2 regions of the Micromonospora sp. C81 genome follow, and region 2 is predicted to be linked to the other one. Evidence: predicted binding sites of a transcription regulator. Region 2 holds the regulator's gene; the other holds the start of a gene.

Region 1 (14,451 bases), on a different contig from region 2:
CGGGCCCGTCGTCGGCCGTGAACCGGTACGGCTCGTCGGGCAGCACTACCAGCTCAGGCTCCCGCTCGCGCAGCTCGGCAAGCGTGGGACGGGGATAGCGCTCGGGATGCTCGTCGTAGGTGTTGACCACACCGAGCCGACGCAGCACGTCACCGGCGAACGTGTCGCCGCCGAGCACCACCCACGGCCGACGCCACAACGGCACCACCGCCCGGCGGGGCGGGGCCAGCCGGGGCGGCTCGGCCCACGCCCGCCGGGCGTCGCGCAGCCAGGCCGGCTCGGTCGGCGCCCCCAGCTCGGCGAGCAGCTCGCCCAGCTCGGTCAGAGCGCCCGCGACCGTACGCGGATAGGTGACCCGCACCGGCACGCCGGCCGCCCGCAGCGCTTCCGCGTCGTCGCGGCGGTTCTCCTCCACGTTCAGCAGCACCAGATCCGGCCGCAGGGCGCGCACCCGGTCCAGGTCCGGGTACTTGCTGCCGCCGACCCGGGCGACGTCGAGCCCGGCTGGGTGGCTGCACCAGTCCGTGGCCCCGACCAGAACTCCCGGCACTGTCACCGCCACCGCCTCGGTCAGTGACGGCACCAACGACACCACCCGCACCCGCGCACCTCCGTCCGCCACCGGTCCCGGCACCGATCATGCCCGTCGTGGCAACCCCGGTCCGGGCCGGCGGGGCTCGATGCGGGCGGTCACGTCGAGGTGCGCAGGTGTGCAGCCGGCGGTCGTCGCGAACCGGCGGACCGCGGCGTCGACGTGCTCGCGTATGGCGTCGGCCCGGGCGTCGGCCGCCATATCCACCCGGATCCACACGTCGGGACGTCCCGGTATGCCGGTGAGCACCACCCGGGCCCGGCGCACCCCGGGGTCGCCGGTCAGGTCGCGCTCCAGTGCGTCGACGAGCACGTCGGTAGCCAGGCGGGTGCGTCCCGGGTGGCGTCCGGGGTGGCTCAGCATGCCGTGCAGTGCCTGGCGGGGCCGACGTAGCTCACGGCCCAACAGGCGCTGCCCGGTGAGGGCAGTCAGCGCTCCGGCGACCGCCGCGGCCACTGTGCTCCACGGCGCGGCCACTCGCCACGCGTCCAGCAACCCCGCCCCGAGCAGCGGCGCACCCGGGTCGCTGCCGGGCAGCGCGCCGAGGCTGGCCCCCAAAGCTGTCGCTCCGAGCGCCACCAGCAGCAGCGCGACGACGGTCCACAGCAGCCGGTGGGCGGCGTCCGTCATGCCGGCCGCCGGCGGGGCAGCAGCCGGATCTCGATCCGGCCGACACGATGCGAGGCGAGCTGCCGCAGCTCCTGGCTCACCGCGAACTCGACCTCCGAACGGGCCGCCGGGTCGCCGGTGGCTCGCACCCGGGGGCGCCACTGGTCACCGTCCCGCCGGATGCGCACCCGTGCTTGGCGTACACCCGGCACGGTCGCGGCCGCCTCGGTCAACCGGCGTTCCAGGCACCGCCGCCGCAGGTGCCAGCCGTCCCGCTCGTCGATCCGCAGCCGGGCCGGTGTCCAGCGTCGCAGCTGGGCGGCCAGGATCACCAGGCCCAGCAGTACGGCCCCGCCGGCCACGGCGCGAACCTCCAGGTCGTGCCAACGAGTGCTGGTCAGCGCGTCGTACCAGCCGGTGCGCGCGAGCAGCGACGCCGGGCGACCCAGCGTGACCAGCAGCGCCTGTACGGCCAGCAGCACACCACCGGCGAGCAGGGCGACGGCCAGCAGCACCGTGGCGGCCCGGTTGATCGTCGGCATGTCGGCCTCCGGCCGCCGGACGGGCCGCCCTGCCTCAGCGCTGTCCACCCCGGGGACGAGCAGGTCGTCCACAGTGATGGTCACCGCGGTGACGCCGACGCCGGTTCCGGCGGCCACCCGCTCGGAGACCGCCACCCGGACCGCCTCGGCCACGGCGGGCACGCTGTGCCCGTACGAGGTGACCAGGTGCAGGTCGAGCCCCACGGACCCGCCGCCCAGACGCACGGCGGTCGGGTGGGCGCCGGTCACGCCGGACACCCGGCGGGCCGCTTCGACCGCGATCCGTGCGACGTCCGCCGCCGTGACGGTGCCCGGCTCACCGCGGTCCGGCCCGGCACGACGTCGACTGGTCGGATACCGGCCCGCGTCGGCAGGCGTGGTGGGGCTGCTGGTCCGGATGACGCGTGTGGTCCCTGTGGTGCCGACGGTCGGGCGGATGGCGACGGGCCGCGAAGGAAGCCGGTGGTGTCGGCCCGCGCGATCAGCGCGAGGGCGCCGGCGGATGGTCGGGTCACCGGCCAGTCGGGGCCGGCGGACGCGACGCGGGTCATCCTGACGCTGGCCAGCGGCCAGACCGCTCCCGGCGGGGGTGCCGAGCTGTTGTCGCGACATGCTGACCTCCCGGCCGGTCCGCTACCGGCGACCCGGCTGAATACACCCGCCGCGCACCCGTGGAACACGACTTCGACGTGACCTGCGTCACACGTTCGCCTCGAGCGCTGGCACCGGTTGTTGGTTCTTGACACGCTTCTACAACGTTGTAATCCACGCTTCGACCCCCAGGAGCCCCCGATGCGCGTCTCCCCGGCCCCACCAGCGGCGTCGCCCGCCCACCCCACGTCCGTCGCCCCGGACGAGGTGCCGGTCGAGGCGCTCGGCGACCTCTACCGCGACGGCATCACGGCCTGCCGGGGCGCCTTCGACGTGGCGTGGGTGGACCAGGTCGGCGAGGATGTCGCCGCCGCGTTCGACGAGGCGCGCTCCCGGCCCGACGGTGCCGTCGGACGAGGCCCGCAGCGCTGGTACGTGGAGATCCATCCGGAGCAGCTGCGGGGCTTCGTCGACCTGGTCACCCAGCCCTGGGTGGTGTCGGTCTGCCAGGCGGTCCTGGGCCCGGAGTACGAGATCGTCGAGCTGGGCTTCGACATTCCCTTCCCCGGCGCTGCCATGCAACCGTGGCACCGGGACTTCCCGATGCCGGAGGAGACCCGCAGGCAGCGGCGCCTCACCTCGTTGGCGTTCAATCTGACCACCGTCGACACGGTGGAGGAGATGGGGCCGTTCGAGATCGCCCCGGGCACCCAGTGGGACCACGGCGCCGACTTCGACCACGAGATGTTCCCGCCACGGGAGCGCTACCCGCGCTACCAGCAGCGGGCGGTGCGCAAGTACCCGCAGCGCGGGGACATCTCGGCCCGCTCGGCGCTGACCATCCACCGCGGCACCCCGAACGTCTCCCGGTCCGCCCGCCCCGTGCTGGTGCTCGGCGTCGACGCCCCGGGAGCGGGAAACGCCGCCCACCACGACATGGCCGTCACCCGCGGCTACTGGGAGAGCCTGCCGCCGTTGGTCCGGGAGCACCTGCCCTGCCCGGTCGTGGACCGGCTGGAGCCGATCCGGCAGAAGCACACCATCGAGGGCCTGGTGATGGGCGCCGCCGAGTAACGGTCGGCCGGGTACGCCGGACCGGCCGCACCGCCGAGGTGCAGGTCATGATCGACCACCTAGACTCGGCCCGGCTCGACCGACCGGCGGATGGATCAGGCAGATGACGAGCATCGGCAGCGACGACCGCGGCTGGCTGCGGGCGGTGCCCGCCGAGTATGGGCGCGACCCGCTGCTCACCCGCGCCGGCCACCGGGTCTACCCGGGGCGCCGGCTCAGTGACCTGGTCCAGGGCCGCCCGCCCGGTGTCACCGGCAGCCAGTGGAGTTCGGCCAGCCGCGCCAGCTTCGACTTCGTGGTCTACGCGGCCGACACCGGCCGGGCGATCGTCGCCGTGGAGATCGGCCCCGTCGCGCCCGCCGGCTCTGCCGAGCAGCGCGTCGAGCGGCTGAAGGACGCGGTGAGCGCCGCCGTCGGCCTGCCGGTGCTGCGGATCGGGTCGCCGACGTTGCGGGCGGCCGAGCATGGCCGCCGCCTGGTGGAGTACGTGATCGACGCGCGCGCCTACGCCGCGGGAGGCGCCGGCGTGACCGCTGCCGGGGACGACCCGGCCCCGGTGAGTTTCCGGGACATCCTCGGTCGGCTGCCCGACGGCCGTACCGGACCGGTCAACGACCTCGGCGCGCTGACCCGGGCGGCGGCCGTCGAGGCGTACGTGGCCGGGCGGGTGGCCGACCCGATCGTGCGAGGGCTGCACGTGCGCTGGGTGGACGGGCCGGCGCAGGGGTGGAGTTGGGTGCAGGTCCGCCCCGACGCGTGCCTCGTCGAGCGGGTCTCGGTGACCGAGCACCGCTTCTCCTGCGGCATCGACGCGGCCCGGTTGGCCGAGGATCTCGCCACGGTCGCCGTCGGGGAACGGCTGCGGGAGAACGTCGCCTCGGACCTGGTGCCGCGCGCCGAGTTGACCGCGCAGATCGTCGCGCTGAGCGGGCGCCGCCACGAACTGGTGGGCGGGTTCGCCTTCGACCACCTCTGCGCCGACTGATCGGCACCCGTTCCACCTGCTGATTTTCCGCTCCGCGTCGGCTCGATGCCGGGTCGTGGCAATTTCCTGTGCGCCGGTTGAACCTTCCCCGTCGCCCACCCGTACTCCTGCGCGAATGAACAGGATCTCCCATCCGCGTCGTCGGGACCCGGGGGACGGTGTGGAAAGGGCATCGTCGGCCATCGACGCATTACCGGGTAGGTCACGGTGCTCGCCGCCGTGGCGTGCCATCTGACATCCGTCGGTCCGCCGAGGCCAGGAATCCACTACCGGATCGAGAAGGAGAACAATTCGATGCGCAGGTCCACACGGGCGGGCCGGTCATCCGGCAACGCGCGGAGCAAGCGTCTGCTGGCCGTTGTCGGCACGCTCGCGGTCTTCGGCGGAGTCGTCGCCGTGACCCAGATTTCGTCGGCCCAGGACCGGCGGACAAATAAGCCGCGCCCGGCTGCTGGGCAGTGCGTGGAACCGAGCCCGGGCGCGACCGCGCCGACGGGCGGCGGTTCGACCAGCCGCACCTGGCAGAACGGTCGGTGGGTGCGTAATCACTGGGGTGACGGACAGCAGTCGGTCCCCGAGTGTGAGGACGGTAAGGACGGCACGGTGGGCACCGGCACAGCCATTGCCTGCCCGGACGTGGCGGCCAAACTGCCGCAGGTGCCGGACCGGGCGCGGGCCGAGGTGGACCGCAACCTCGCCCAGTTGCAGGCCCAGATCGCCGAGGCGGACCGCCGGTTGGCCGCCGAGGGCAACAAGGGTGAGGCGTTCATCCGTAGCGCGATCCTCCAACCGCTGGCCGGCAAGCGGCGCGCGGTGCTGGACCGGATCACGACGGCCATCGACCGGGTCGGTCCCCGGCCGCAGGGTCTCGCGCAGCTCGCCGAGTGCCAGGTGCAGCCGACCAACAACTCCGGCGGCAACAACGGTGGCGGCACCCCCACCACCAGCCCCACCACCACTCCCGGTGGCAACAACGGCGGGAACAACGGTGGCACGGCCCCCGGCGCCGGGCTCGGCGTGCTGGCCAACGACTGTGACGAGAGCCAGCTCCAGCCGCACAACGGCTTCCAGAACGGCAACCGCTGCGTGAGCACCGAGTTCGGTGAGGTCGGCGCCGCCGCGAACAACCCGTCACTGCTGATCACCCAGTTCCCCCAGCAGGTCGGCCAGAACCAGGCCTTCACCCTGCGGGTCAGCACCCGCAACCTGGTCCGGGACCGCTTCCTCGCCGCCGGTCAGGGTGGTTACTACGTGGAGAGCTCGCTGCTCAACGCCCAGGGCCTGGTCCGGGGCCACTTCCACACCGCATGCCGGATGCTGGACAGCCTGACCGCTCCGCCGGAGCCGCAGGAGGTGCCCGCGTTCTTCGTCGCGACCGAGGACGGCCGCGGTGGCGCCCAGCCTGACGAGGTGACCATCCAGATCCCGGGCCTGCCGGAGTCGGGTACGGCACAGTGCTCCGTCTGGGCCGGCGACGGTTCGCACCGCCTGCCGATGATGGAGCGGGCCAACCAGACGCCCGCGTTCGACTCGGTGCGGATCACCGTCAACTGATTCAGCGTGACCGGCCGCCGCGTCGTTTCGGTGCCCGGACAAACCGATGGGGCCACGCCGTTTCCGGCGTGGCCCCATCGGCAACTCCTGCGTCAGCGGCTCTTGTAAGCCTCGACGACCTCGACCGGGATCCGGCCTCGTTCGGAAATCTTGTAGCCGTTCTTGACGGCCCATTCCCGGATGGCTCGGTTCTGCTCCCGATCCATTCCCGCGCCGGCGGGTCGCCCCGGCCGTCGGACTGTGCGGGCGCTCTCCACCGGGCCACGCCCGATCCGCCGACCCGCATTGATGTACGGGTCCAAAGCCTTGCGCAGGACACCGGCATTCTCGTCCGAGACGTCGATCGTGTAGGCCACGCCGTCGAGACTGAACTCGACCGTCCGGTCTGCCTTCCCACCGTCGAGGTCGTCGGTCAGGACCGTGATTACTTTTCTCGCCATTGCCGATTACTCCCTGTGTGCGGCGGGATGTGTCCAAAGTCTGACCTATCACCCCGGTAATCCGCAACAATATGCGTCCCATTCATTCGGCGCGTCGCGATTCTGTTACCGAGCAAAACCGTGAATCGCGCGCGCTGAAGCGGTCTCATTCGTCGAGGAGGCCGGCGTGCCCGGCGAGGGCGGCTGCCTCCGTCCGGTTGGACACCCGCAACTTGCGCAGCAACGCGGCCGTCATTCGTTTCACCGTCCGCTCCGAGACGTGCAGTTCGTCGGCGATCTCGATGGTGTTGCGGCCGGCGGCGATCGCCCGCAGCAGCCGACGTTCCTCGCCGTCCAGGTCGACCGCCGCGGCGCGGGTCGGCCTCAGCATGGCGTGCAGCAGTTCGGCCGGCAGCACCGCCCACCCCTTGAGGACGGCCAGCAGCGGGGGCAGCAGTTCCTCCGGTTCGCTGGTCTTCGGCAGGAACCCCTCGGCGCCGGCCCGCAGCGCCTCCAGCGCCGGGGCCGGGTCGGCGGATCCGGACATCGCGACCACCCGTACCCGTGGGGTGGTCCGCCGGATCGCGCCCACCGCCCGGATGCCTCCCGGTGGGGGCATGTGCAGGTCGACCAGGGCCAGATCGGGGTGCCACTGGCTGACCAGCGCCGCGGCGGCTGCGGCGTCGCCGGTCGAGGCGACCACCTCGGCGCGGCCGTCGGTGGTGATGGGGAGCAGCAGTTCGAGGCCGCGGACGAAGAGGGGGTGATCGTCCACGACGACAAGTCGCATGGTGGAGGCTCCCGGCATGTCTGCGCCGTTCCCCAGCGGGTACCGATCATGCGGGTACGCACCGAACGAGGGGAGTCGGGTGGATGCGCGCACGCCACGGTCTGCAGGGCCTGCTGCGAGGGTTGCGCCGGATCGAGCCAACTCCAGGCGAGATGCGACCACCGGTGGCGGATTCGGAGTTGCTGCTGCGGGTGTTGTGCCACGAGTTTCGTACGCCGATCAGCACCCTGACCTCGCTGACCCGCGCGCTGGCCGACGAGCAGCGAGAGCTCAGCGGCGCCGACCGGCGGGCGATCAGCGAGTTGGCCCGCGACCAGGCCGTCCACCTGCAGAGCCTGCTGCGCGACGCGACCGCCGGCACCGGCGCGCTGGCGCTGGCTCCACAGCCGGAGCCGGCCGTCCCGCTGGCGGGCATCCTGCGCGAGGCCGCCGCGTTGGTGCCGGCCGGTCGGCGGCGTGCGCGGGCCACCCGGCGGGCGGGCGCCTGCCCGGTGCCGGCCGGACGGACCCGCCAGGTGCTGGTCAACCTGGTGGAGAACGCGCTGCGGCACGGGCCACCGGACGGGCAGGTGGGGCTGTACGCCACAGTGCGTGGGCCTGGCCTGAGCGTCCTGGTCACCGACGAGGGGCGGGTCGACGACGCGTTGCTGTCCGCGTTGCGCCGCCCGGCGCCGGCGGTGGGGATGTCCGGGCTGGGGCTGTGGATCGTGCGGCAACTCCTCGTGCCGGACGGGGGAGCGCTGCGGGTGCACCGACTGCGACCGCGCGGCGTGGCGCTGGAGGTGCTGCTGCCGACGGTTCACCCGCTGCGCTGACCCCACCGGGACATGGGTTGGCCCGGTCGGGTCACCGAGGCGGGAACGGCACTCTCTACCAGTTCCCGTCATGAGGGGGTCAGATGTTCAGCCATGTGAAGGATCTGCAGTTCGAAGCCAAGCCGGACGGCCCGGACGCCGCGTTCGCCCGCCGCCTGCAGGAGGTGCTGGGCGGCAAGTGGGGTGAGATGACCGTCGCCAACCAGTACCTGTTCCAGGGGTGGAACTGCCGGCTGCCCGGCAAGTACAAGGACCTGCTGCTCGACGTCGGCACCGAGGAGATGGGCCACGTCGAGATGATCGTCACGATGATCACCCGGCTGCTGGACAGCGCACCGCTGTCGATGACCGAGGGGATCGCGGAGGATCCGGGGGGCGCGGCGACCTTCGCGGGGTCGAACCCGGCGCACTTCATCCATGGTGGTGGCGGGGCGTTGCCCGCCGACTCCAACGGGGTGCCCTGGAACGGCTCGTTCGTCACCGCCAGCGGCAACCTGCTGGCTGACTTCCAGCTCAACGTCACGGCGGAGGCGCAGGGTCGGCTCCAGGTCGCCCGGTTGTTCAACATGACGGACGACCCGGGCGTCAAGCAGATGCTGCGCTTCCTGTTGGCCCGCGACACGATGCACCAGAACATGTGGCTGGCGGCGATCGAGCAGCTCAAGGAGGACGGCCTGGAGGACATGCCGGTGCCGGAGGCGTTCCCGGACTCCGGCGAGTTCACCGAGGAGTACGGCTACACCTACCTGGGCTTCTCCTCGGGCACCGACTCCTCCGAGGGACGCTGGGCGTCCGGGCCCTCGCCGGATGGCAAGGGCGAGTTCCGGTACGACGACGCCCCGCGGGCGAACGCCCCGGAGCCGGTGCTGCCGCCGGGGGACCCGCGGTTGTACGGCACCAATCCGGGTGTGGCCGGCTCGGTCGTGAACACGGTCAAGAGCAAGCTCACCTGACGTGTCCGGTCGGGTCGCCCGCCGGTTTCGGGCGGCCCGACGGACCGGCCGGAAGAGTGGTCTGGGTCACAGAGCGGAACAAGGGGAACGCTTTGTTACTTGAGCCAGACACGCTCAACTCAACGTGATAGCAGGTGTTCGATGGCAACTCTTCCGGTACTTCCCCTGACCGACGCCGTGCTGCTGCCCGGCATGGTCATCCCGGTGACCCTCGACCCGACCACCCAGGCCGCGATCGACGCCGCCCGGGCCACCGGCGACCGCAAGCTGCTGGCCGTGCCGCGCATCGACGGCGAGTACGGCCCGGTCGGCGTGGTCGCCACCATCGAGAAGGTCGGCCGGCTGCCCGAGGGTGAGCCCGCCGCCGTCATCCGTGGCCTGTCCCGGGCCCGGATCGGCTCCGGCGTGCCCGGCCCCGGCGCCGCACTCTGGGTCGAGGCCTCCGAACTCGACGAACCCGCTCCCGCCGGCCGCGCCCGGGAACTCGCCCGCGAGTACCGCGCCCTGGTGACCTCCGTGCTCCAGCAGCGGGGTGCCTGGCAGGTCATCGACGCGGTGGAGCGGATGACCGACCTGTCCGAGCTCGCCGACTCGGCCGGCTACGCGCCCTGGCTGACCCTGGACCAGAAGACCGAACTGCTCACCGCGCCGGACGTGACCGCCCGGCTGGAGCTGCTGGTCGGCTGGGTGAAGGACTACCTGGCCGAGCAGGAGGTCACCGAGCAGATCAACAGTGACGTCCGCGAGGGGCTGGAGAAGTCCCAGCGGGAGTTCCTGCTGCGCCAGCAGCTCGCCGCGATCCGTAAGGAGCTGGGTGAGGACGAGCCGGACGGCTCAGCCGACTACCGCTCCCGGGTCGAGTCCGCCGAGCTGCCGGAGAAGGTCCGCGAGGCGGCCATGCGCGAGGTTGGCAAGCTGGAGCGGGCCAGCGACGCCTCCCCTGAGGCGGGCTGGATCCGCACCTGGCTGGACACCGTGCTCGAAATGCCGTGGGGCACGCGTACCGAGGACAACACCGACCTGGCCGCGGCCCGGGCGGTGCTCGACGCCGACCACGCCGGCCTGGCCGACGTGAAGGACCGCATCCTGGAGTACCTGGCCGTGCGCAACCGTCGTGCCGAGCGCAACCTCGGCGTGGTCGGCGGTCGCGGCTCCGGCGCGGTGCTCGCCCTCGCCGGCCCTCCCGGGGTCGGCAAGACCAGCCTCGGCGAGTCCGTGGCGCGCGCGCTCGGGCGTAACTTCGTCCGGGTGTCGCTCGGTGGCGTCCGCGACGAGGCGGAGATCCGCGGTCACCGGCGCACCTACGTCGGCGCGCTGCCCGGTCGGATCGTCCGCGCGCTGCGCGAGGCCGGCTCGATGAACCCGGTCGTGCTCCTCGACGAGGTGGACAAGCTGGCCGCCGGCTACGCCGGTGACCCGGCCGCCGCCCTGCTGGAGGTGCTCGACCCGGCGCAGAACCACACCTTCCGGGATCACTACCTGGAGGTCGACCTCGACCTGTCCGACGTGCTGTTCCTGGCCACCGCCAACGTGGTGGAGTCCATCCCCGGCCCGCTGCTGGACCGGATGGAACTGGTCATGCTGGACGGCTACACCGAGGACGAGAAGGTCGCCATCGCCCGTGACCACCTGCTGCCCCGGCAGCGGGAGCGGGCCGGGCTGACCGCCGACGAGGTGGAGATCGCCGACGAGGCGTTGGCGCTGATCGCGGGGGAGTACACCCGGGAGGCCGGTGTCCGGCAGCTCGAACGTGGCCTCGCCAAGATCCTGCGCAAGGTGGCGGTGACGCTGGCGACCGACCCGTCGCCGGTACGCGTCGACACCGACAACCTCACCCGTTACCTGGGGCGACCGAAGTTCACCCCGGAGTCGGCCGAGCGCACCGCCGTGCCCGGCGTGGCAACCGGCCTCGCCGTCACCGGCGCCGGTGGGGACGTGCTCTTCATCGAGGCGACCAGCATGGAGGGCGAGCCGGGGCTGACCCTGACCGGCCAGCTCGGCGACGTGATGAAGGAGTCGGCGCACATCGCCCTGTCGTACCTGCGCTCCAACGGGCGTCGGTTCGGCATCGACCCCAACGTCCTCGCCGGACGCCGGATCCACGTCCACTTCCCGGCGGGCGCGGTGCCCAAGGACGGCCCGAGCGCCGGCATCACCATGGTGACGGCCCTGGCCTCGCTGGTCACCGGCCGCCCGGTCCGCCCCGAGTTCGGGATGACCGGCGAGGTGACACTGTCCGGTCGGGTGCTGCCGATCGGCGGGGTGAAGCAGAAACTGCTCGCCGCGCACCGGGCCGGCCTCACTGAGGTGATCATCCCGGCGCGCAACGAGCCCGACCTGGACGACCTGCCGACCGAGGTGCGCGAGGCGCTGACCGTGCACACCCTGGCCGACGTGGCCGACGTGCTCGCCCTGGCGTTGCGCCCGGCCGACGTCAAGACGCTGGACGGTCCGGCGCTCTTCGCGGCCTGACGCTCCGAACACAAGGACCCCCGCCGTCTGTGAAGACGGCGGGGGTCCTCTGCGTACGCGGGGAGAGGTCTACTGTCTCGCTTGAATCTTCAACTACCTCTTCGCCGCGAGGCGTCCCACTGGAGGAACCCCCGTGAACGTGGTGCTCTGGATCATCCAGATCCTGCTCGCCGTAGTCTTCGCCGGCGCCGGCTTCGCCAAGCTGACCCAGCCCAAGGACAAGCTGCGCGAGATGATGCGGTGGGTGGACCCGGTCCCGCCGACCCAGGTCAAGGCGCTCGGTGCCGTCGAGCTGCTGGCCGCCCTCGGGCTGGTGCTGCCCCCACTCACCGGCATCGCCACAGTGCTCACCCCGCTCGCCGCCACCGGGCTGGTCATCGTCATGATCGGCGGCGTCCTCGTGCACCTGCGCGACAGGAAGAAGCAGGACACGGCGGAGCAACGTCGTACGGAGCTGCAAGGCGCGATCACCTGCGCGGTGCTGCTCGTGCTCGCCGCCGTGGTGGCGTGGGGCCGGTTCGGGCCGTACTCCTTCTGATCCGCAGCGCCGGCGACCGTCGTACCTCGGCGGTCGCCGGCGGCGTGCTCCGGCGGTCGCCGGTGGCGTGCTCAGCGCTCGTCGCCCCCGCGGTCGCGGCGCACTGTGGCCTTACGGCCCTTGATCGTGCTCTGGCGCAAACCGGAGATCACCTCGTCGGCCACCCCCTGCGGCACCTCCACCAGCGAGAACCGGTCGGCGATCTCGATCGAGCCGATGTCCCGACCACGGATCCCCGTTTCCCCGGTGATCGCGCCGACCAGGTCCTGCGGGCGCACCCCGGCGCGCCGGCCCAGGCCGACGAAGACCTGGACGGTGTTGCCGCCGCCGGAGCGCGGCCGGCCCCCGCCCCGCCGGTCGCCGCCCCGGCCGCCGGTCTCCGGTCGACCCTCGCGGGGACCGCGTACCGGGACCTGCGGGATCTCCTCCTCGTCGTCGGAGCCCGGCGACGTCACCTCGTGGGCCAGCTTCACGGCGGCGAGGGCGACCTCCATCAGGTCGAACTCGTCGGTCAGCGTCTCCACGATGACCCGGAACGGGTCGAGGTCGTCCTCGAGCAGGCTCTCCCGCAGCGCCGCCTGGGTCAGCTCCAACCGGCGGGTCCGCATGTCGGCCACTGTGGGGATCTTGTCGATGGTGATCCGCTGGCCGGTCACCCGCTCGATGGTCTTGAGCATCCGGTGCTCACGCGGCTCGGCGAGGGTGATCGCCACGCCCTCGCGGCCGGCCCGACCCACCCGGCCGATCCGGTGCACGTACGACTCCGGGGCGGACGGCACGTCGTAGTTGACGACGTGGGAGAGCTGCTCGATGTCCAGCCCACGGGCCGCCACGTCGGTGGCCACCAGCAGGTCGGCGGTGCCCGCCCGCAGTCGGCCCATCACCCGGTCGCGCTGCTCCTGGCTCATGCCGCCGTGCAGCGCCTCGGAGCGGTAGCCCCGGCCGTTCATCGTCTCGGTCAGCCGGTCGACCTCTTCCCGGCTGCGGCAGAACACGATCGCCGCGGTGGGCGACTCCACGTCCAGCACCCGGCCCAACGCGGCCGGCTTGTGGGCGCGGGTCACGATGTATGCGCTCTGCCGCACCCGCGGCGCCTCGCCCGCGACCGTCGGCTCCCGACCGATCTCGATCCGGACCGGCTCGCGCAGGTGCTGCCGGGCCATCCCGTCGATGCGCGACGGCATGGTGGCCGAGAAGAGCACAGTCTGGCGCTCGGCCGGAGCGTGCTCCAGGATCGCCTCGATGTCCTCGGCGAAGCCCATGTCGAGCATCTCGTCGGCCTCGTCGAGCACCACCGTGGCGAGCCCGCCCAGGCGCAACGTGCCCCGGGCGATGTGGTCGAGGGCCCGCCCGGGGGTGGCCACCACCACGTCGACACCGCTGTCCAGTGCCCGCAGCTGCCGCCCGATCGGCTGCCCACCGTAGATCGGCAGCACCCGGGCGCCCAGGTCCTTGCCGTAGCGGTGGAACGCCTCGGAGACCTGCACCGCCAGCTCACGGGTCGGCACCAACACCAGCGCCACCGGGTCACCGCCCTGGCGGTGCGCCGTCATGAGGTTCAGCAGCGGGAGCGCGAACGCCGCCGTCTTGCCGGTGCCGGTGGCCGCCTGGCCCAGCAGGTCCCGGCCCTCCAGCAGTGGTGGGATCGCCTCCCGCTGGATCGGGGTCGGCTCCTCGTAGCCGAGGGCGGACAGCGCGCCCAGCAGCTCGGGACGCAGCCCGAGCTCGGTGAAGGCGTACACCTCTTCGGCGCCGGCGGGGGCGGCGTCAATCGGTGCGTCGATCGGTGCGTCGTGCTGTGCAGGTGCGGAACTCATGTGCCAAGCCTTTCATTACGCCGTCCAAGCCGCTGCGCCGACCGCCACAAGAGCGCGATCAGCGCCCCGGGACACCCCCACAGGATCGGCGCAGCAACGCTGAAACTGCTGCCTCCGCGACGTCTGAGGCAGCAGTTTCACCGTTCCTGTGCAGATCCTGCCCGTTCGGCCCGGCGGGCGGAGCCGTCAGACGGCGCCGGTCAGGATCGCCAGGATCATGGTGCCCGCCAGTGTCGTGTCGAACACGCCGCACCACTCGGCGTACCCGCGCGGCACCACCCGGCCGGTGCGGTGGTGGGCCAGGTCCCACCCGGCGTGCGCCAGCCAACCGAGCGCCACCAGCCACGCGGCCGTCTGACCCCCCACCGCGACCGCGACCAGCGTCAGCGCGACCCAGACGACCAGGCCGACCAGTTGGGTGGCGAGCACGCCCGGCCCGCGCAGGGTGCGTCGGACCACGCCGATCAGCAGGTACCCGCCGGGCAGCACCAGCATCGTCCACGGGTTGAGCACCCTCGGCTCGACCCACATGTCCACCGTCACCAGCAGCGCCAGCCCAGTCGGCCAGCGGTGGGCCAGCGCCACCATGGTCGGGTGCCGGCGTACCGACACCGGCGTCTCGTGCCGATGGCGCACCGCCACCAGCACCATCGCCGGCACCATCAGCAGGTGACCGCCGAGCATCAGGGCGTCGCCATCG
Region 2 (14,451 bases):
CAGCGTCGGTACGTCATCGCAGTGCCACCACCGTCTCGGTCAGGACCAGCTCATTGGTCTGGGGGTACGCGTGCCAGGTACGCCAGCCGACCGACCCGTGCGGCAGGTCGGTGCGTACGGCCAGCGCGGTGACCGCGTCCGGGTCACCGGGAAAGACTCCGACCAGGGCGTACGGGTCGCCGGCCAGGTCGGCGCGGAGCCCGGCGATCCGGGTGTGCAACTCGCCGTCGGCGGGGCGCAGCACGCTGGCGGTGAAGCGGTAGCCGCCCGCCTCGTCATGCAGGGCGCCGGGCAGGTGCGGCGGCCGACCAGGCAGGCAGGCGACCGTCTCGGTGAGCCCGGCCGCACCACCGGGTTCGGCCAGTACGACCTGGTGGGACGCGCCGAGCAGGCGCAGCCGCAGCCGGACCTCCCCGGGCAGCGTGAGGTCGTGGACGTGCAACGCAGGCCGCTCCGGCCCACCGAGTGCCAGGCTCAAGTCGGCGGCGCAGGTGTCGACGTACGGGGTGTGGAGGCTCACCAACACGTCAGCTGGCCTCCGGTCCGGCCTGCGGGTACACCATCACGTCGGCGCGGTGCAACTGCTCGCCCCGGGCGACCTCCCAGCCGGCCTGGCCGTACGCCTCGAAGGAAAGCCGTTCGCCGCCCTGGGCCCGGTAGTCGTGGTATCGAAGGGTGCCACTGGGGTCGAGGCCGGTGCTGCCGGTGGCCGTGAAGCGGGCCTGACCGGACTCCTCCGAGGCATAGCGGCGGCCGGCAAAGTCGAGGGTGGATGCACCCGGGGTGATCGTGGCGGCCGGCTCGGCGGTCCAGAGCACCAGCTCCAGGTCCGGGTCCTCCTCCACGGAGAGCCAGCGCTTGTCGCCCTCGACGGTGTCCAGCAGGTGCTCGGCCCAGCCCCAGCCGCCCTCATTCAGATGCACCGAGCCCCGGACCGCGTACGACACCCGGCGAATCTCGACGATGTCGCCGGGCTTGAGCCTGCGCGGGTCGCCGCGGAGCGCGTCGCTGTCGGTGTCCCGGAACGGGTCGGCGGGTGCCGCCGGCCGGGCGGCCTTACGGCCCTTGCGTACCGCCACCACCGCCACCACGACCCCGGCGACTCCGATCAGACACCCCAGCGTCGTTACCAGGTACGCCACAGGACCATTCATGCCGACCACCTCCCCAAGTGCGTCGGCGGGAACGGTAACAACCCCGCGCACCTGGGGAAACAAATCATTCTCTGGTGATGCGGCAGCTACGCAGCGTCCCGGTGGAGTGTCGGTGGGGGCGGAGAACGTGTCGGGCCGACCCCGCCTGCGGAGGCGGGATCGGCCCGGGTGCGACGGATCAGGCGGCGGTTACGGAGAGGGTGTTGGTTTCGGTGGCGCGGTCCACCTTCACCGTTTCGCCGTCGCGGATCTGGCCGGACAGGAGCGCCTTGGCAAGCTGGTCGCCGATTGCCGTCTGGATCAGGCGACGCAGCGGGCGAGCGCCGTAGATCGGGTCGTAGCCGTGCTCGGCGAGCCAGTCCCGAGCGGCATCGGTGATCTCCAGGCCGAGCCTGCGGTCGGCCAACCGCCGCCGCATCCGGTCCAACTGGATGTCGACGATCGAACGCAGATCGTCACCCAGCAGCGAGGCGAAGACCACGATGTCGTCCAGCCGGTTGAGGAACTCCGGCTTGAAGTGCGACCGCACCACGGCGAGGACACCCTCCCGGCGCTGCTCCTCGGCCAGGGTCAGGTCGCTGATCACCGACGACCCGAGGTTGGACGTGAGGACCAGGATGGCGTTGCGGAAGTCCACAGTGCGGCCCTGGCCATCGGTGAGCCGACCGTCGTCGAGCACCTGGAGCAGCACGTCGAAGACGTCCGGGTGGGCCTTCTCCACCTCGTCCAGCAGGATCACCGAGTACGGCCTGCGGCGCACCGCCTCGGTGAGCTGGCCGCCCTCGGTGTAACCGACGTAGCCGGGCGGGGCGCCCACCAGGCGGGCGACCGAGTGCTTCTCGCCGTACTCGCTCATGTCGATGCGGACCATCGCCCGCTCGTCGTCGAAGAGGAACTCGGCGAGGGCCTTGGCCAGCTCCGTCTTGCCGACACCCGTGGGGCCGAGGAAGAGGAAGCTGCCGGTCGGGCGATCCGGGTCGGCGATTCCGGCCCGAGCACGGCGTACCGCGTCGGAGACCGCGCCGACCGCCTCGGCCTGGCCGACCACCCGGCCGCCCAGTGACTCCTCCATCCGCAGCAGCTTGGCCGTCTCGCCTTCGAGCAGGCGGCCGGCGGGGATGCCGGTCCAGGAGGCGACCACCGCGGCGATGTCGTCCGCGCCGACCTCCTCCTTGAGCATGGCGCCGTCGGCCTGGAGCTGGGCCAGCTCCTCCGCGGCCTGCTTCAGCTCGACCTTGAGGGCGGGGATGCGGCCGTAGCGCAGCTCGGCGGCGCGCTCCAGCTCGCCGTCGCGCTCGGCCCGCTCGGCCTCACCGCCGAGGCGCTCCAGCTCCTCCTTCGCCGTGGAGAGCTTGGTGATGTGGCTCTTCTCCGTCTGCCAGCGCTCGGAGAGCACAGTGAGCTGCTCGCGCTTGTCGGCCAGCTCCTTGCGCAGCCTCTCCAGCCGCTCGGCGGAGGCGGCGTCCGGCTCCTTGGCCAGCGCCATCTCCTCGATCTCCAACCGGCGGACCGCCCGCTCGATCTCGTCCACCTCGACCGGCCGGGAGTCGATCTCCATCCGGAGCCGGGACGCGGACTCGTCGACCAGGTCGATCGCCTTGTCCGGCAGGAACCGGTCGGTGATGTAGCGGTCCGACAGTGTCGCGGCGGCGACCAGCGCGGCGTCGGTGATCCGTACGCCGTGGTGCACCTCGTAGCGCTCCTTGAGCCCTCGCAGGATGCCGATGGTGTCCTCGATCGTCGGCTCACCGACCAGCACCGGCTGGAAACGGCGCTCCAGAGCCGGGTCCTTCTCGACGTGCTCGCGGTACTCGTCCAGCGTGGTGGCGCCCACCATCCGCAGCTCACCACGGGCCAGCATCGGCTTGAGCATGTTGCCGGCGTCCATCGAGCCCTCGCCCTTGCCGGCGCCGACGACGGTGTGCAGCTCGTCGAGGAAGGTGATGACCTGCCCGTTGGAGTTCTTGATCTCCTCCAGGACGGACTTGAGCCGTTCCTCGAACTGCCCCCGGTACTGCGCACCGGCGACCATCGCGCCAAGGTCGAGCGAGATCAGCTTCTTGTCGCGCAGCGACTCGGGCACGTCACCGGTGACGATCCGCTGGGCCAGCCCCTCGACGATCGCGGTCTTGCCGACGCCGGGCTCACCGATCAGCACCGGGTTGTTCTTCGTACGCCGGGAGAGCACCTGGATGACCCGGCGGATCTCGGAGTCACGGCCGATGACCGGGTCGATCTTGCCGTCCCGGGCGCTGGCGGTGAGGTCGACGCCGTACTTGGTCAGGGCCTGATAGGTCTGCTCCGGGTCGGCGGTGGTGACCCGTCGGTCGCCACCCCGCACGGTCGGGAAGGCCGCGACCAGGGCGTCCTCGGTGGCACCGGCCGTCTTCAGCGCACCGGACACCGCGCCACCCACCCGGGCCAGGCCGGCGAGCAGGTGCTCGGTGGAGGTGTACTCGTCGCCCAACGGTCGGGCGATCTGCTCGGCGGCGCCGATGGCGTTGACGAACTCCCGAGCCAGGGTCGGCTCGGCGATGCTGGAGCCGCGGGCGGCGGGAAGGCCGTCGACCGCGCGCTGGGCGGCCCGGCGCAGCTCGGTCGGGTCGGCCCCGACGGCGCGCAGCAGACCGGTGGCGGTCGAGCCGTCGGTGTCCAGCAGTGCCAGCAGCAGGTGCCAGGGCTCCACTGTGGCGTGACCACGCTGGTTGGCCAGCGCGACGGCGCCCGTGATGGTTTCGCGGCTCTTGGTGGTGAGTTTTTCGGTGTTCATGGGCTCCCCCGGATCGGCGTTGTCCACTGAGTTGGACACAACCAGAGTTGAGCGTATTCCACTCAACCTTAGCGCGTGATGCCCATCACTCCCGGCGACGCCACCGCCAGTCGAACTCTCCAGCGGCGGGCGCCGGGCCGGGCAGCGGGTCCGTGGCCGGCCCGGTCGACAGGCCCGCCAGCAGCACCGCGAGCTGGCGTCGGCGCAACTGCCCGGTGCGCTCCGAATCGGGTACGCGCACCGCGGCGCACGCCTCCAGCAGCAACCCCAGATCCTGCACGACCGCGTCCGGCCGCAGCCGACCGCTGGCGCGGGCCCGCTCGAACAGGGCGGTGGCCAACTCGTTGGCGCGCATCGCGTCCCGACCCATCTCCTCGGTCGGAGTGAACATGCCCGCCAGGTGGACGGTGAGCGAGTGCACGTCGGCGTTGACCACCTGGGTCAGGAAGGCGCTGAACGCGGTCCAGTCGTCCGGCTCGGCGAGGGCCGCCTCGGCCGCGGCGACGTACCGGCGCAACCCGTCATGGCAGAGCTGGCGCAGTAGGTCCTCCTTGCCCGCGTACCTGCGGTAGAGGGCACTGATGCCGACCCCCGCGCGTTCGGCGACGGCGGCGATCGGCGCCTTCGGGTCGTCCAGGAAGACCGCGCGGGCGGCTTCGAGGATGACCTCGTCGTTGCGGGCGGCCTGGGCGCGGCGGCCGGCCAGCGTCTTTCCGGGGGGATTCGGCATGACCTCAGACTACCAGTGGAACGGATCATTCCGGTCTGCTACTCTGATTGCAGAACGAAACATTCCGTTCCGAAGGAGCTTCAGATGACCGGCACCGCGATCCGCCCGTACCGCGTCGAGATCCCGCAGACCGCCCTCGACGACCTGGCCGACCGGCTGGGCCGCACCATCTGGCCCGCCGACCTGCCCGGCACCGGCGACGCGTACGGGATGAGCAGCGACCGGGTCCGCGCCCTCGCCGACCGGTGGCGGGACGGCTTCGACTGGCGCGCCGTCGAGGCCCACCTGAACGCCCACCCGCAGTTCGTCACCGAGATCGACGGCGAGCAGATCCACTTCCTGCACGTCCGGTCGACCCGGCCGGACGCCACCCCGCTGGTGCTCACCCACGGCTGGCCAGGCTCGGTGCTGGAATACCTCGACGTGATCGCCCCGCTCACCGAGCCGACCGACCCGGACGCGCCGGCCTTCCACGTGGTCATCCCGTCGCTGCCCGGCTTCGGCTTCTCCGGCCCGACCCGCAGCGCCGGGTGGAACCGGCACCGCACGGCCCGCGCCTGGGCCGAGCTGATGAACCGCCTGGGGTACGCCAGCTACGGCGCGGTCGGCAACGACGCCGGTTCGATGGTCGCGCCGGAGCTGGGCCGGATCGACCGGGACCACGTGCTCGGCGTCCACGTCACCCAGCTCTTCTCGTTCCCCTCCGGCGACCCGGCCGAGTTCGCCGGGCTGTCCGAGGCGGATCAGGCGGCGCTCCAGCACCTCCAGTGGTTCTACGAGAACAAGTTCTCCTTCAACCAGGTGCACAGCCAGCAGCCACAGACCCTGGCGTTCGCGCTGGCCGACTCGCCGGTCGGGCTGCTCGCCTGGAACGCGCAACTCTTCGACGAGAGCCTGGACGCGGACTTCATCCTGGCCAACGTGGCGCTCTACTGGTTCACCGGCACGGCCGCGTCGGCGATCCGGTTCTACTGGGAGGACGCGCACGCCGAGGAGCCACCGACCGGGCCGACCACCGCGCCGACCGCGCTGGCCATGTTCCCCGGCGACTTCCAGTCCATCCGCCGCTTCGCCGATCGGGACCACGCGAACATCGTCCGGTGGACCGCGTACGACAACGACGTCGACGGCCGCGGTGACGTCGGCGGTCACTACGCCGCCCACCAGGCCCCCGAGGTTCTGGTCGCCGACATCCGCGAGTTCTTCGCCAGCCTCCGCTGACCACGACGAGCCCGGTGCCCGCGCCCGCTCCACCGGGGGCGGGCACCGCCGCGTCCCGCCCCGCCCTCGGCCCTGCTGGACGTGTCGGGCCTGGTCGGAGGGCCGAGGGCTTCCAAGATCTGCGTTCTGTTCACGAAGCGGTAGCCTTGGTGGGTGCGAGTACGTGTCGAGCAGACCGCCTTACCCGGGATCGGGGTACGCCACGATCTGGTGACGGAGTCAGGACGCCGTTTGGGCGTCGTCTCCCACCGCAATGGCCGCCGTGATCTCGTTCTCTACGACCCCGACGATCCCGATGCCTGCCAGTCGGACATTCCGCTGACCGACGACGAGGCTGAGGCCCTGGCCGACATCCTCGGCGCGTCGCTGATGCTCGGCCAGCTTTCCGGGCTGCGTGAGCAGGCAGCAGGTCTGCTCACCGAGCAGATCGCCATCACGGCCGGGTCGCCGTACGTCAACCGGAAGCTCGGCGACACCAAGGCGCGTACCCGCACGAGCGCCTCCATCGTGGCGGTGCTTCGCGAAGGCGAAGTCATCGTCTCGCCACTTCCCTCCTTCCGCTTCGCGGCCGGCGACGTGGTGGTCGTTGTCGGGACCCGACGGGGTCTCGACGGCGTGTCCGCCATCCTCGCCGACAGTGACCCGGACGGCTGAGGCGGATGCACGATTCCACCACTCTGCTCGTCGAAGTCGGCGCGCTGCTGCTGCTGCTTGGCGTCCTCGGTCGGCTCAGCCGCCGGGTAGGCCTGTCCCCCATCCCTCTCTACCTGTTCGCCGGGCTGGCGTTCGGGCACGGCGGGCTGCTTCCGCTCGCCGCCAGCGAGGAGTTCTTCGCGGTCGGCGCCGAGATCGGCGTCATCCTGCTGCTGGTGATGCTCGGCCTGGAATATTCGGCCAACGAGCTGGTCGGCAACCTCCGATCGGCGGCCCCCGCCGGGCTGATAGACGGCGTCTTCAACGCGCTGCCCGGCGCGGCGTTCGCCCTGCTGCTCGGTTGGGACTGGGTGGCCGCCCTGGTGCTCGGTGGCATCACCTGGGTCTCCTCCTCCGGCGTGATCGCCAAGGTCCTCGCCGACCTGGGACGACTCGGTAACCGGGAAACCCCAGTGATCCTCTCGGTCCTGGTGATCGAGGACCTGGCGATGGCGCTCTACCTGCCGCTGGTCACCGCCGTACTGGCGGGCACCGGTCTGCTCGGCGGTGGCATCGCACTCGCCGTCGCGGTGGGCACGGTGCTGCTGGTGCTGGTGGTCGCCATCCGGTACGGCCACCTCATCTCGTCCGCCCTGTCCGCGAAGGACCCGGAGGCGCTGCTGCTCGGCGTACTCGGTCTGACCCTGCTGATCGCCGGGCTTGCGGCGAAGCTGCAGGTGTCGGCGGCGGTCGGCGCGTTCCTCGTCGGCATCGCGCTCTCCGGACCGGTGGCGCACCACGCGACCGAGTTGCTCTCCCCCCTGCGGGACCTGTTCGCCGCTGTGTTCTTCGTCTTCTTCGGCCTGGTCACCGACCCACGGGACATCCCGCCGGTGCTGTTGCCGGCGCTCGCGTTGGCCGTGGTCACCATGGCGACGAAGACGCTCACCGGCTACCTCGCGGCGCGTCGGGTGGGCATCGCGGAACCCGGCCGATGGCGGGCCGGCCTCGCACTCGTACCCCGAGGTGAGTTCTCCATCGTCATTGCCGGGCTCGCGGTGGCAGCCGGGAGCGTCGAGCCGCAGTTGGCGGCGCTGGCCGCGACGTACGTCCTGATCACCGTGGTGACCGGGCCGATCCTCGCCCGGCTGCCGGACTTCCCGTGGTTCAAGCGGTGGCTGCGCACCCGCGCGGCGGCCCAGCGGGCGGCGCCGGTCCCGATCCACGATTAACCGCGCAGCCCCGACCCCAACGGTTGCTGAATTGCTCCCCACGGGGACTACCGCAGCACTCGACGGCAGGTTACCGTTTCGCCCCAGCAGCCAGGGTCCGCAGGCAGTGCAGCCAAACGCGGGCGAGAGCGGAAGGTTGGCCGGTGAGCGTGCAGGAATCGACGTTCCACGGCTTCGCCAACCCCGTCGACCCGAGTCCGGCGGAGTTGCGAGCTTGGGCGTACCAGCCTGATTCTGTGCCGTTGGCTTCGATGCCGCCCGACTGGGACCTGCTGGTCTCCGGCGATCGGCTGGTGTTGACGCTCTTCGAGCTTGCGATGGACCCATCCTGCCCGGCGCGGCGGTTCGCGTTGCACTGCCTCTACATCTACGCGGCCGACGGCATCCGGACGAACTTCCGCGCCCACCCGAAGCGTCGCTTCCGCAAGCTCGTCGAACAGGCCGAGCGTGAGGGCGACGAGCTGATGAAGATCTGGGCGCACAACGGCCGGGTGCTGCTGGCCCGACCGGATCTCTTCGTCTACCGGGACTGGTGCGAGGGCGGCCTGGTCCGCGAGAACCGCCGCCTCGGCTGAGGTCGGTTCAGTAACGGCGAACGGGCCGGGACCCCCGCCCTGGCGTCACCGCGTCCCGGCCCGCATTCAGCGACGCGAACGGGCCGGGACCCCCGCCCTGGCGTCACCGCGTCCCGGCCCGCACTCAATGACGGCGAACGGGCCGGGACCCCCCGTGGGTCCCGGCCCGCACGTCGGTCACCGGTCAGTCCTGCTGCCGTTCCGTCTCGGCTCGGTCCTTCTCGCCGCCGTGGTCGTCCCGGCCGGCGAACCGCCCTCCGACGACCCGGTCCCGGTACGTTCCCTCGGTCACCTTGTCGAACTTCTTGCGGACGGTCTCGGCCAGTTCTTCCAACCGGTCCTCCGCCTGCTGGGCAACCTTCTTCGCCGGCTCCGCCATCGCTCCCCCTCGCCATGCCGGTAGGTCCGTATTAAGCCGATTGGACCGTATCGACAGGCTAACCGAAGCGGCCCGGACCGCGCCGGGAAATCCGGTACGGTCCGGGCCGAAAGACAGCGCCGGGTGAGCGGTTGGTCAGCGATCGGGCATGCGGCGGGGTCGCCAGACGACCAGCGCGGTGGACGTGCGGTTGGTCGGCACCAGGTCCCGACCCGGGAAGCGGGCCAGCGACTCCAGCTCGGCCACGCGGCGGTACGCGGCGTCCAGCTCCGCCTCCAGCCGGGCCACCCGCTGCTGCGCCTGCTCCAGCAGCCGCTCCAGCCCGATGATCCGCTTGACGCCGGCCAGGTTGATCCCGTCGTCCTGACTGAGCCGCTGGACCTCGCGCAGCAGCACCACGTCGCGCACGCTGTACCGACGTCCGCCACCAGCGGCCCGGCCGGGCTGCACCAGCCCCAGCCGGTCGTACTGGCGCAGGGTCTGTGGGTGCATCCCCGCCATCCGGGCTGCAACCGAGATCATCAGAACCTTGGCCTCGTAGGCAGGGTCACCCGAACCGAGGAACTCGCCCGACATGCCGCTCACCTCCGCGTCCACTCCATCGGACTAACTGACCCGACGCACCCGAGCGTCGAGATGTTCCCGGGCCGCCGGCGGGCTCTGCTCGGCGAACGCCTCCAGTGCCGTGCGCGCCTCGTCCGACAGTCGGGCCGGGACCACCACGTCCAACGTGACCAGCAGGTCGCCGGCCTGCCCGTCGCGGCGGACCACACCCTTGCCGCGGGCCCGCAGCACCCGCCCGCTCGGCGTCCCCGGCGGAACCCGCAGGGTCACCGCGCCGTCGAGCGTGGGCACCCGCAGGTCCGTGCCGAGCACGGCCTCCGCGAAGGTGACCGGCACGGACAGCGTCAGGTCGTCGCCGGTACGCCCGAACAGATCGTCCGGCCGAACCTTGACCTGCACGAAGAGGTCACCAGCGGGCCCGCCGCGCTCGCCTGCCTCACCGCGCCCGGCGAGCCGGATGCGCTGACCGTCGGCCACCCCGGCCGGGAACCGCACGTTCATGGTGCGGGTCTTGGTGACCCCGCCGCTGCCGTGGCACTCCGGGCACTTCTCCTCGACCACGGTGCCGACGCCCTGGCAGTTGCGGCACGGCTCGGAGAAGCTGAACGCACCCTGGTCGCGGGTGGTCACCCCAGCGCCGTGGCAGACCGTGCAGGTACGCGGCTGGGTGCCGGGCTTGGCCCCGTTGCCGTGGCAGGTCTCGCAGACTCCGGGGGCGCGCAGCGTCAGGGGCAGCGTCACCCCGCGTACGGCGTCACCGAAGTCCAGTGCCACCTCGGTCTCGACGTCCCGACCACGGGCCGGACCGCGCGGCGCGGCCTGCCCACCGGCCTGGCCACCGGTGAAGATCGAACTGAACAGGTCCTGGAAGCCGGCTCCGCCGAAGCGACGGTCGCCGCCTCCACCGCCGCCGAACATGTCGGAGACGTCGAACGGCATGCCGCCCGGCTGGCCTCCGCCCCGGGCGCTGCGCCGGAACGCCCCCGAGCCGAACAGCGAGCGCATCTCGTCGTACTCGCGACGGCGACCCGTGTCCGACAGGACGTTGTAGGCCTCGGACGCGGCCTTGAACCGCTCCTCGGCCTTCGGGTCGCCCGGGTTGTGGTCCGGGTGCGACTCCCGGGCCACCTTGCGGTACGCCTTCTTGATGTCATCCGCGGAGGCGGCCTTGTCCACGCCGAGCACGGCGTAGAAGTCCTTCTCGATCCAGTCCTTCGAACTCACCGGTCCACCCCCTCTCGACCCTCGCGGCCCGGTCACTGTCTCGCACTATTCCGGATCCGCGACCGCGACCAGCGCGGGGCGCAGCAGCCGCTCACCGAGCTGGTAGCCGCGCCGCATGACCTGGACGCAGGTCGGCTCGCTGACGTCGGCCGAGGTCTGGTGCGCGACCGCCTCGTGCCGGGTCGGGTCGAACGGGTCGCCCTGCTCGCCGAAGGCGTTCAGGCCGAACTTGCCCAACGCGGTGGTGAGCTGTTCCGCCACCGTGCCGAACGGCCCGACCAGGTCGCCGTGTTCCCGGGCCCGGTCCAGGTCGTCCAGGATCGGCAACAGCGCGGCCAGAACCGAGCCGGTCGCCTGCTCCTGCACCAGGCTGCGGTCCCGGTCGACCCGCTTGCGGTAGTTGGCGTACTCCGCCGACACCCGCTGCAGATCCCTGGTGCGCTCGTCCAGCTCGGCTCGGAGCGCCTCCAGCTCGGCGCCGAGCGAGGTGCCCGTGCCGCCGCCGTCGACCGGCTGCGCCGGGGCGTCCACCACCGCCGGGCCGGATGGTTCCGGACCGTCGGTGGCGTTGACCTCGACCTCGATCTCGTCGACCACCACCTCGGCGTCCTCGACCAGGCCCTCGGCCGGTACGCCGGTCTCGGCGTCGGCCGCGGTGCCCTCAGGCTCCGACGTGTCGATGAGCTTGCGGTTGTTGCGGATGACGACCCGCTCCTTGTCGCCGGTGGTCGGCTCCGTGGGCGCGGAGCCACCCGGCGTCGACCCGGTGTCGGCCGGGTCGGCGGCTCGTGGCTTCTGCGTCATGCGGCTACCTCATCCCCTTCGCCGTGGATACGCGTCCGAGGCCGGTGGTCACTTCTTGCCGTCCTCGTCCACGATCTCCGCGTCGACCACGTCGTCGGCCCCACCGGCCTGCGCACCGGTCGTGCCGGTCGCACCGGTCGCGCCGGCCGCACCCGGGCCGGGCTCGGCGCCCGGCTGCTGGCCCTGCTCGGCCTGCTGCGAGTAGAGCAGCGAACCGGCCTGCTGGGAGACCTGCGCCAGCCGCTCGTGCGCGGACTTGATCTTCTCGATGTCCTGGCCGCCGAGGGCACCACGCAGCTCGCCGAGCGCCTCGTTGAGCTGCTCCCGGTTTTCGGTGGGCAGCTTGTCGCCGCTCTCGGCGAGGAACTTCTCGGTCTGCCACTGGAGCGCCTCGGCCACGTTGCGGGTCTCGGCGTCGTCGCGGCGGCGCTTGTCCTCCTCCGCGTGCTCCTCGGCGTCCCGGCGCATCCGCTCGATGTCGTCCTTCGGCAGCGAGGAGCCGCCGGTGATCGTCATCTTCTGTTCCTTGCCGGTGCCCAGGTCCTTGGCGTGCACGTTGACGATGCCGTTGGCGTCGATGTCGAAGGCGACCTCGATCTGCGGCACGCCGCGCGGCGCCGGCGGGAGGCCGGTCAGCTCGAAGGTGCCGAGCTTCTTGTTGTAGGCCGCGATCTCACGCTCACCCTGGAAGACCTGGATCAGCACCGACGGCTGGTTGTCGTCCGCCGTGGTGAAGACCTCGGAGCGCTTGGTCGGGATGGTGGTGTTGCGCTCGATCAGCTTGGTGAAGATGCCGCCCTTGGTCTCGATGCCCAGGCTCAGCGGGGTCACGTCGAGCAGCAGGACGTCCTTGACCTCACCCTTGAGCACACCGGCCTGGAGGGCGGCGCCGACGGCGACGACCTCGTCCGGGTTGACGCCCTTGTTGGGGTCGCGACCGGTGAGCTGCTTGACCAGGTCGGTCACGGCGGGCATCCGGGTCGAACCGCCGACCAGGATGACGTGCTCGACGTCGGAGATCTTGATCCCGGCGTCCTTCACGGCCTGCTCGAACGGGCCCTTGCAACGGTCCAGCAGGTCCTGCGTCATCCGCTGGAACTCGGCGCGGCTCAGCGTCACGTCGAGGTGCAGCGGGCCGGCCGCGCCGGCGGTGATGTACGGCAGGTTGATGTTGGTGGTGGTGGCGGCGGACAGCTCGATCTTGGCCTTCTCGGCAGCCTCACGGAGGCGCTGGAGGGCCATCTTGTCCTGACCGAGGTCGATGCCGTGCTCACCACGGAACGTCTTGACCAGGTGGTCGATGATCCGCTGGTCCCAGTCGTCGCCACCGAGCTGGTTGTCACCGCTGGTCGACTTGACCTCCACGACACCCTCGGCCAGCTCCAGCAGCGACACGTCGAACGTGCCGCCGCCGAGGTCGAAGACCAGGACGGTCTGCTCCTTGGACCCCTTGTCCAGCCCGTACGCCAGGGCGGCCGCGGTCGGCTCGTTGACGATCCGCAGCACGTTGAAGCCGGCGATCTCACCGGCCTCCTTGGTGGCCTGGCGCTGGCTGTCGTTGAAGTAGGCCGGAACGGTGATCACCGCGTCGGTGATCTGCTCGCCCAGGTACGCCTCGGCGTCCCGCTTGAGCTTCATCAGCGTCCGGGCCGAGATCTCCTGCGGGGTGTACTTCTTGCCGTCGATGTCGACGGACCAGTTCGTGCCGACCTCGCGCTTGACCGACCGGATCGTCCGATCCGGGTTGGTCACTGCCTGACGCTTGGCGACCTCGCCGACGAGCACCTCGCCGTTGCGGGCGAACGCGACGATCGACGGAGTCGTCCGCGACCCCTCAGCGTTGGCGATGACGGTGGGCTCACCGCCCTCGAGAACGCTGACGCAGGAGTTCGTCGTGCCGAGGTCGATACCGACCGCACGTGCCATGTTCGCTTCCTCGCTTCGTAAGGTTGTGCAGGTGACGGGCACTGCCCGCGGCTGCCTGGCGAGCACCGCCCGCAGCGGGCCCCACCACAAGTTGAGTGAACTTGACTCAATAGTGCCACGCGTTGGCGAATCGTCAAGTTGAGTTGAGTCAACCCGACGCAACCCACCCGTTATTACCGTCCGGTTGTCTTCTCTTGCATCGGTCGGGCACGCTTTAGCGGTGACGACGCACGGCGATTCCGCCACCCGTTCCGGCGCGCCCGCCGTCGCAGCCCGCACCGGCCCGCCGGACGCCGCGGAGGAGCCGCCCGCCACCACCGGGGACGACAGCCTCCCCGGCGCACTGTCGGGCCTCCGGGAGGCGATCGGTGCGACCCGGTATCCCCTCGCGCTGCCCACCGCCGGGTCCGCCCGGCACAACGCCACCGCCCTCAACGACCAGCTCGACGACTATCTGCTGCCCCGGCTCGCCCGGCTGGACGCCCCACTGCTCGTGGTGGTCGGCGGCTCCACCGGCGCGGGCAAGTCGACCCTGGTCAACAGCCTGGTCAAGGCCCGGGTCAGCGCCGCCGGCGTGCTCCGACCGACCACCCGCTCGCCGGTGCTGGTCTGCAACCCGTCCGACGCCGCCTGGTTCCGGCAGGGGGACCTGCTGCCCGGGCTGACCCGCACCACCGAGCCGAGCGAAGATCCGCGCGCCCTGCACCTCGTCACCGCGCCGGCCCTGCCCGCCGGGCTGGCCTTCCTCGACGCGCCCGACATCGACTCGGTGGTCGACGCCAACCGGGCGCTCGCCACCCAACTGCTCGCCGCCGCCGATCTCTGGCTCTTCGTCACCACCGCCGCGCGGTACGCCGACGCGGTGCCCTGGGAGCTGCTGCGCAGCGCCCGGTCGCGAGGCGCGGTGATCGCCATGGTGCTGGACCGGGTGCCCGCCGAGGCCACCGAGGAGATCGCCGCGCACCTGAGCGAGATGCTCGCCGAACAGGACCTCGGCCGGGCGCCGCTGTTCGTGCTGCCGGAGACCTGGGTCGACGGGCAGGGGTTGCTGCCCGAGGGGGTCACCGCATCGCTGGCCGACTGGTTCGCCCGGCTGGCCGGCGACGCGGACGCCCGGGCGGCGGTGGTCCGTCAGACGCTGGACGGGGCGCTGGCCGCCCTGCACCCCGCCGTCGAGGAGCTGGCCGACGCCGCCGACGAGCAGCTCGCCGCCGCCGACGGGCTGGACGAACGGGTCCG

Evidence for each region. Region 2 encodes HspR, which represses chaperone genes until heat shock. Its sites were predicted from a motif close to TTGAGTNNNNNNNACTCAA; they were not measured.
Region 1: the regulator HspR is predicted to act here: its motif matches at 9,024-9,042, upstream of lon (endopeptidase La).

The regions. Positions count from the first base shown of each region.
Region 1 covers NZ_JAGPXS010000001.1:2,264-16,714, reverse strand. Annotated here, with positions in the region: gene KBX46_RS00080 (helical backbone metal receptor) at 1-601, opposite strand, end outside; gene KBX46_RS00075 (hypothetical protein) at 638-1,222, opposite strand; gene KBX46_RS00070 (Asp23/Gls24 family envelope stress response protein) at 1,219-2,355, opposite strand; gene KBX46_RS00065 (phytanoyl-CoA dioxygenase family protein) at 2,536-3,408, shown strand; gene KBX46_RS00060 (hypothetical protein) at 3,512-4,393, shown strand; gene KBX46_RS00055 (hypothetical protein) at 4,688-5,947, shown strand; gene KBX46_RS00050 (Lsr2 family protein) at 6,040-6,387, opposite strand; gene KBX46_RS00045 (response regulator transcription factor) at 6,533-7,156, opposite strand; gene KBX46_RS00040 (sensor histidine kinase KdpD) at 7,240-7,971, shown strand; gene KBX46_RS00035 (manganese catalase family protein) at 8,055-8,924, shown strand; gene lon (endopeptidase La) at 9,066-11,396, shown strand; gene KBX46_RS00025 (DoxX family protein) at 11,530-11,934, shown strand; gene KBX46_RS00020 (DEAD/DEAH box helicase) at 12,006-13,751, opposite strand; gene KBX46_RS00015 (hypothetical protein) at 13,938-14,451, opposite strand, start outside.
Region 2 covers NZ_JAGPXS010000003.1:366,522-380,972, reverse strand. Annotated here, with positions in the region: gene KBX46_RS07965 (DUF4247 domain-containing protein) at 1-17, opposite strand, end outside; gene KBX46_RS07960 (DUF2617 family protein) at 14-526, opposite strand; gene KBX46_RS07955 (DUF4178 domain-containing protein) at 528-1,154, opposite strand; gene clpB (ATP-dependent chaperone ClpB) at 1,333-3,924, opposite strand; gene KBX46_RS07945 (TetR/AcrR family transcriptional regulator) at 4,010-4,654, opposite strand; gene KBX46_RS07940 (epoxide hydrolase family protein) at 4,739-5,875, shown strand; gene KBX46_RS07935 (cation:proton antiporter regulatory subunit) at 6,029-6,529, shown strand; gene KBX46_RS07930 (cation:proton antiporter) at 6,535-7,740, shown strand; gene KBX46_RS07925 (hypothetical protein) at 7,884-8,315, shown strand; gene KBX46_RS07920 (hypothetical protein) at 8,500-8,694, opposite strand; gene KBX46_RS07915 (heat shock protein transcriptional repressor HspR) at 8,830-9,270, opposite strand; gene dnaJ (molecular chaperone DnaJ) at 9,301-10,482, opposite strand; gene grpE (nucleotide exchange factor GrpE) at 10,528-11,286, opposite strand; gene dnaK (molecular chaperone DnaK) at 11,335-13,212, opposite strand; gene KBX46_RS07895 (GTPase domain-containing protein) at 13,433-14,451, shown strand, end outside.